Rubripirellula tenax: one gene and its partner. The protein of the gene in region 2 interacts with the protein of the main gene of each other region in a pairwise test. Links are inferred from orthologs where the notes say so. Each region holds a gene or a part of one and is shown on either strand. Other genes may lie near its edges. The genes, in order: Poly51_RS05290 and ndk.

Evidence for each region.
Region 1: the proteins of ndk (region 2) and Poly51_RS05290 interact in binary tests that used the Escherichia coli proteins (3 or more experiments, as listed by UniProt). The link is inferred for Rubripirellula tenax from one-to-one orthologs.

Annotation. Positions count from the first base shown.
Region 1 is NZ_SJPW01000001.1:1,420,318-1,423,392, forward strand. Bases 304-3,054 are described here. They hold Poly51_RS05290 (5-formyltetrahydrofolate cyclo-ligase), read right to left. Parts: upstream 2,104-3,054; coding sequence 1,504-2,103; downstream 304-1,503. Other genes in these bases: Poly51_RS05280 (hypothetical protein), read left to right, coding at 304-503; fhcD (formylmethanofuran--tetrahydromethanopterin N-formyltransferase), read right to left, coding at 577-1,500; Poly51_RS05295 (rhamnulokinase), read right to left, coding at 2,192-3,054. Outside these bases: more of Poly51_RS05280, read left to right, coding at 1-303; more of Poly51_RS05295, read right to left, coding at 3,055-3,075. UniProt on the Escherichia coli protein: Involved in the removal of 5-formyltetrahydrofolate.
Region 2 is NZ_SJPW01000006.1:510,620-513,709, reverse strand. Bases 25-2,790 are described here. They hold ndk (nucleoside-diphosphate kinase), read right to left. Parts: upstream 1,753-2,790; coding sequence 1,297-1,752; downstream 25-1,296. Other genes in these bases: Poly51_RS22750 (FG-GAP-like repeat-containing protein), read left to right, coding at 1,990-2,790; Poly51_RS22760 (hypothetical protein), read left to right, coding at 939-1,178; Poly51_RS22765 (amidohydrolase family protein), read left to right, coding at 25-762. In the rest of the region: more of Poly51_RS22765, read left to right, coding at 1-24; more of Poly51_RS22750, read left to right, coding at 2,791-3,090. UniProt on the Escherichia coli protein: Major role in the synthesis of nucleoside triphosphates other than ATP. The ATP gamma phosphate is transferred to the NDP beta phosphate via a ping-pong mechanism, using a phosphorylated active-site intermediate.

The DNA of each region.
Region 1 (3,075 bases), on a different replicon or contig from region 2:
TGTTGGCAAACGCCCGCTTGCGAGACGAATTGGAACCGTACCGGGACGAGTCGATCGATGCTTCGATCCATCGTATGCCGCTGCGAACCGAAAACGAATATCTCGCATCGATGTTGGCTTGGGAACGAGCCCCGGCGCTTCCAATCGCAAGCTGGTTTACTCCCGTGATGGAGTTACCAGCACCGGATTCATTGTCGGACGAGTCGCTGAAGGAATTGCTGATCGGAACAATCATCCGCCTGCATTCCCAACGCGTCGTACTGCGTTGCACGGACCACCTGACGGATCGCGAACTCTACAAGATCATCTACCGCGACATCCTGCCGTGTTGTGAGAAGAAGGTCGAATTGCCAGGCAAGTTCCTGGAGTGGCGTTGCATCGAAGACAACGAAACGTGGCTGCGATTTTACGCCGACGCCGTCGAGCGACGACGCTTCCAAGAAGAATACGACGTCGAATTACCACCTAGCGAAACGCCGCCGTTTCATCGTGACTTGCCGTAGTCGAATAGGCCAGCCCGCCCCCGCGAAAGAAGTCGCGGGGGCCTCTCGTGCGCCAGCGACGCTTAACAGGCTGCTAACCAATCAGTTCGTGCAAGTGCACGAACGTCTTCCCCAAGCGTCCGCCGTAGTTTCCGGCACTGATTCGGACCAGACCCGGCGTCTTCGCCGCCGCGTGAATCGCGTTTCGCGTCGCGCTCTGCAATGCTTCTAAGTCACGGCCGTTGACGATGATTTCCATGATGCTGTTCACGCCGTCGGGAACCTTCGACTTTTCGCCCAGCTTGTCCTTCAACGTCGGACAAAATTCTGCGTAGGTCGCGGCAATCAAGAAATCGTAACTGCTGCCGGCCTTGGATCCGCTTGCCGCCACGCCACCGGGGAACGTCGTGATCACATCCGGCGTCGACTCCGCTGCGATCGATGCTGCTTCGGCCGCGTCCAATGCCGTCGCCTCGTCGGGACCAAAGAACCACAGATTGCCACCCATCACTCCGTCGCGAAACCCGAAACGCCGCGACAAAAAGAACTCGCCACCGAGCGTCGGAATCACCCACCCGGGATGCCCGAAGCGTGTATCACGAAATTGATGCCGATCACCGAACAGGGCGATCTTGCGTCCTAACTTGAAATAGTTCTCGGTATCAAGTTGGTTGAATAGCGCCGTCGTTGGACACGTCAACACGTTCTGGCTTAGCCTCGCCAGCATCACCTTCTCTAAGTGCTTTTCACGGTTCTTTACAAACCTTGGCACGTGAAATTGAACAACCGCGCCGATGCGACCGTCGGGGGTTTCATCGGCGCTGACCCAACGCGACACACCCGCTTCGCAGTCGCAAAGGATCGTGCTGGACGCATGTCCGGTCACCGCGGCTACACAGTGCCGCAGCCAGCGGTCGTCGCGTGCCGTGATCAACACCTCGCCATAGATGCTGCGAAAGCCTTCGGCGTACGTGTCTTCGACCAGTTGCTTCAGATTCAGTTGATTCGAATCGGCCATTCCTTAACCCCGCCCTTTTCCCTGAAAAGCATTTTCTTCGGTAACCACGGTGTCCATGAAGATATCGTGGTCGTGCATCGGAATCTGATCAAACATTTGGCACTCAAATGCCAATGACACCAACGGTGTATCCGCGCGAGCGTTTTCAAGCAGTTTGTCGTAGTAACCTTTGCCATGGCCGGTGCGACCGCCGGTTCGGTCGAACGCGACACCGGGCACCAGAATCAGGTCCAATTCTTTGACGTCGATTTTCTTGGCCGCAACCTCACGAAGGTCCTCGCGTGGTTCCAAAATTTTGTACATGCCGACGGCCAATTCATCCATCGACTCAAGCAAGAACAGTTCCAACTCGCCGTCGACACAGTACGGAATAACAATGCGTTTATCGCTGGCAACAGCGTCGGGAAGCGCGTGGCGTGTCCGCACTTCATCGCGAACGTCGACGTACCACATCACACAGCCCGCCGATTGATATTCGCTCAACGCCATCACGCGATCGGTGATCCGTTGACTGACGCCGTCCTTGTCGGCTTGGGCTTTGCGAGCGGCATGGGCCGCTTTGCGAATTTCGTCTTTTCGAGCAGCGAAGGGATCAACGGTCATCAGTGAGTCTCGGGTGCAAAGATTAGTGACTTGAGATTAGTGACTTGAGATTAGTGATTTGAGATTAGTGATTTGATTGGTGATTGGTTTACAACGTCGCAAACTGCTTGGCCGGCTCGGTCCAAACGTCGGAATTTTGTGGCTGATAAACCGTCGGCTCGAAACTCGCCCGCACCAACGCGCGAGCTTCATCGAACGATTTCAGTTTCCCCAGCCCGACCATCTGCATCAGCACGTTTCCAATCGCGGTCGCTTCCACGGGACCGGCAACCACCGTTCGCTCGCAAGCATCGGCCGTCATTTGACAAAGCAGCGCATTGACCGAACCGCCGCCGACGATATGAATCGTCTCGATCGAGTGGCCGAGCATCGATTCCAACATGCCCAAGCAAACGCGATAACGAAGGGCCAAACCCTCTAGCGCCGCTCGATAGAGGACACCGTCACTGGCGGGCTTCGCCTGACCCGTTTTCTCTGCCAACGCGACGATCGCTTCGGCCATGTCGACGGGCGCGACCAATTCGGGCGCGTCGGGGTTGATCAGCAATCCGAACGGCGGCGCCTCGGACGCCTGTTCGACCATCATGTTCCAGTCCACTTCGTTGCCTCGACGGATCATCGATTGGCGTATCTGTTGAAAGATCCAAAGACCGCCGATGTTCTTGAGCAGTCGAGTGCTGCCGCCGACGCCTGATTCGTTGGTGAAGTTCAGTTCGGCACATCGATCTGTGATCATCGGCTCGGGCAATTCACATCCCATCAACGACCATGTCCCGCTGCTGATGTAGCACCATGACGGCTTGGCGGGCGCGAAGTCTTCGGCCGGAACCGCCAACACGGCCGACGCGGTATCGTGAGTGGCGGGCACGACAACCGGAACACCTTCCAGCCCCGTGACCGACGCGACCGAAGGTTGAACCGGCCCCAGATTTGTACCCGGCAGCGTTACCTCGCCGAACAACTTGGCCGGCA
Region 2 (3,090 bases):
ATGGACCGCGAAGCTCCACCGGCGCTTTGTCTTCCGGCTCAACAGTTACTCGACGAGGCGGCGGCGTTGCAGCGAGAGTTTCCGTCCGGAAATCGAGTTGCCGCAGCGATCACGCCGCGCTTTGCGATCTCTTGTTCCGAGCCTTTGCTAAGCGGCGCCGGCGCGATCGCGGCCGAAACGGGTGCAACGATTCAGACTCACTTGGCCGAAACGGTCCAAGAATGCGAACGGGTGTCCGAGTTGTTCGGTGGAACGCCTTATGTCGACGTTTACCGACAATGTGGGTTGTTGACCGAACGCAGTCTGCTTGGGCACGGAATTCATTTGCATCCCGCCGACCGCGATGGGTTGCGTCGATCCGAAAGCACAGTCGTGCATTGCCCGACGGCGAATACGTTTCTTCGCAGTGGCGCGATGTCACGTGACGCGATGATCCAAAGTGGCGTGAAACTGGCCGTCGGTAGCGACGTGGGTGCGGGGTACGAGCGAAGTATGGTTCGTGTCGCGCGGGCGATGATCGAAGCGGCTTCGTCGCTCGGTCCGCGATTTCCGTCGACTGCGGAAGCGTGGTATGCGATCACGGCTGGAAACGCCGATTCGCTGGGCTGGACGGACGCTGGCCGAATCGCGGTGGGAGCTTCGGCGGACCTGTTGGTGATCAATCCGACGGTTTCGTGGCTGGGTGGTGCGGCCGATCCGTTGTCGATGCTGATGTTCGCATGGGACGATCGGTGGCTGAAAACCACGCTTTTGGCGCGTTGAATGGTCCGGTTGTCTGACCTGTGCCAGATATTTCGGCCAATAATCTGACCCGCGTGTAAAGATATGCCGGTTGTCGGGCCGATGACCATTGTGATGAGAATCGCGCCGGTTTCCCGGCCGAAACTTCATTCGGCTTGATCCACCCGGATTTTGATTAGACAGCGAAGGCAACCAAGATGACACGCAACGCTCAATTACGACGCACGTCCGCTACCCTCGCCCTGACCGTAGCGGTCGGATTTTGTCTGGTCGGCGCCACCGGGTGCCAGGTCTCGATGAACGGCCAAACGTTACCGAGCCCGTACTACCTGCAAGACGACATCCAGTATTTCCCCTCAGGACCTGAGTTCAAGCTGCCGCGTGAAGCCGCGGCATTGAAGGCGGCCAGAGCGGAAGAGAAGCTGAACCGCCGCTAACGTATCGGCCGCCAAAACTCGCCCGGACTTGTTCGAGCGATCCCTCATGGCCCGGGATGATCCGGGCCATTGGCAAGCGGCTCATGAGCGAAAAACCATTCGCATCGCGAGTCGCTAACTACTCGTCGTTTGCTCGCAAGAAGCCCTTGGCGACTTGCTCGTAGCTGCACGTGCCTTCGCCGAAGTAGATCTTCAGCTCGCGGGCCGCCGATTCGGGGCTGTCGCTTGCGTGGACCAAATTCATTTGGCGACTGCTGCTGAAATCGCCACGGATGGTGCCGGATGCGGCTTTCAACCCGTTGGTCGCGCCCAGCATTTCGCGAACGACCGAGATGACATCCAAACCGTCGATCGCCATCGCCACGACCGGGGCCGACGTGATGAATTCTTCCAAGCTGGGGTAAAACGGCTTGGCGACGTGCTCGGCGTAGTGCTCTCGCGACATCTCCGGCGTCACTTGCAGCATCTTCATAGCGACGACGCTGAGGCCCTTTTCTTCAAAACGAGAAATGATTTTGCCCATCAGTCCTCGTTGTACACAGTCTGGCTTTAGCAGCACCAAAGTACGTTGCATCGCTTGGTCGTTTCCTGAATCTCGAGAGGGTCAAACCACCGGTCGGACGAGTTTCCGCACCAGCGACCGATTGGGCAGGGCGCAAACACCCGTTCACCGTCGGCACGCGAAGTATCGGACGGATTCCTAGCCGCGCGAAGGCGTCTAACTTTCGTTGATCCGCGGCGGCGCATGTATATTGCGACCGAACCCGCCCTTCGTTCGACAACGCATGGCCCCGCGCCTGTAGAGAAATAGATGCGAACCCCCAAGTTTTCGGTGCCCATTCTGATCGGATTCGGATTGATCCTGGGGATTCTCGGTTGTTCACAAACGCCGCTCGAAAAGCCCACAAACGACGCTTTGACGTCGAACCCAAGATCGTCGGACCCACGTTCGTCAGACATCGCGCCGGAACCGATCGAACAATTGGCGTCAATCGATGACCTGATCCGAACGTCCGAACAGTCGTTGGCCGACGGACGCTTTGAAGATGCCCGAACGTCGCTGCGACGTGGCCTGTTGCTCGATCCGGAAGGCTCGCGACTTCGGTTCCTGTTCGCCCAGGCGGAAGCTGGCACGGGAAACCTGGACGGTGCGATCGAGATTCTGGGTTCAATCGACCCGAACGACCCCGAGTTCGGAATCGCGTCGCTGGGCCAATCGGCGCAGTGGTTAGCGGCGGCGGGCCGTGCTGCCGAGGCCAGGATTCAGTACGAGAAAGCGCTGGAAATGGCGCCCGAAGTCGAGTTTCTGCGTCATCAGTATGCGGCGTTTCTGAACTTCGTCGGCTGGCGTTATCGAGCACGCGACGTTCTCGAACCCCTTGTGACTGCGGGAAATGCGAGTGCGGCCGAACTTCGATCGTTGTTGGATGTGTCGAACTCCTATGCCGCCACCCAAGCCAGCAGCATGAGCACGCCGGAGCACCGCGAGGGACCGCTAAGCGAATCGCTCGGACGACTGAGTCGTCGCCAGCCTCGAATCGCCGTGGATATTTTGACAGCGATGTTGGATCAGGGTTTGATGAAACGTGAGTCGACGACGGAAGCTGCGATCGCGGCCGGGTTCGCCGAGCTTCAACAGTTCGACGAAATGTCAAAGTGGTTGTCCACATCATCGTCGGCCGTGATCGACAACCCGCTGTTTTGGCGAGCGATCGGCGACCAACGCTTGTTCGATGGCAAAGTGGATCAAGCCGTTGCTTGTTACTTGAAATCCATTCAGGCGGATTGCACCAACCCGATCGTTTACGAACGCTTGACCTCGGCGATGCTTCGCTTGGGCGACAACGACGCGGCCAAACGCATTGACCGTCATCGAGACCTGTTGTTGTCGATCTCGCCGATCGCCGAAACG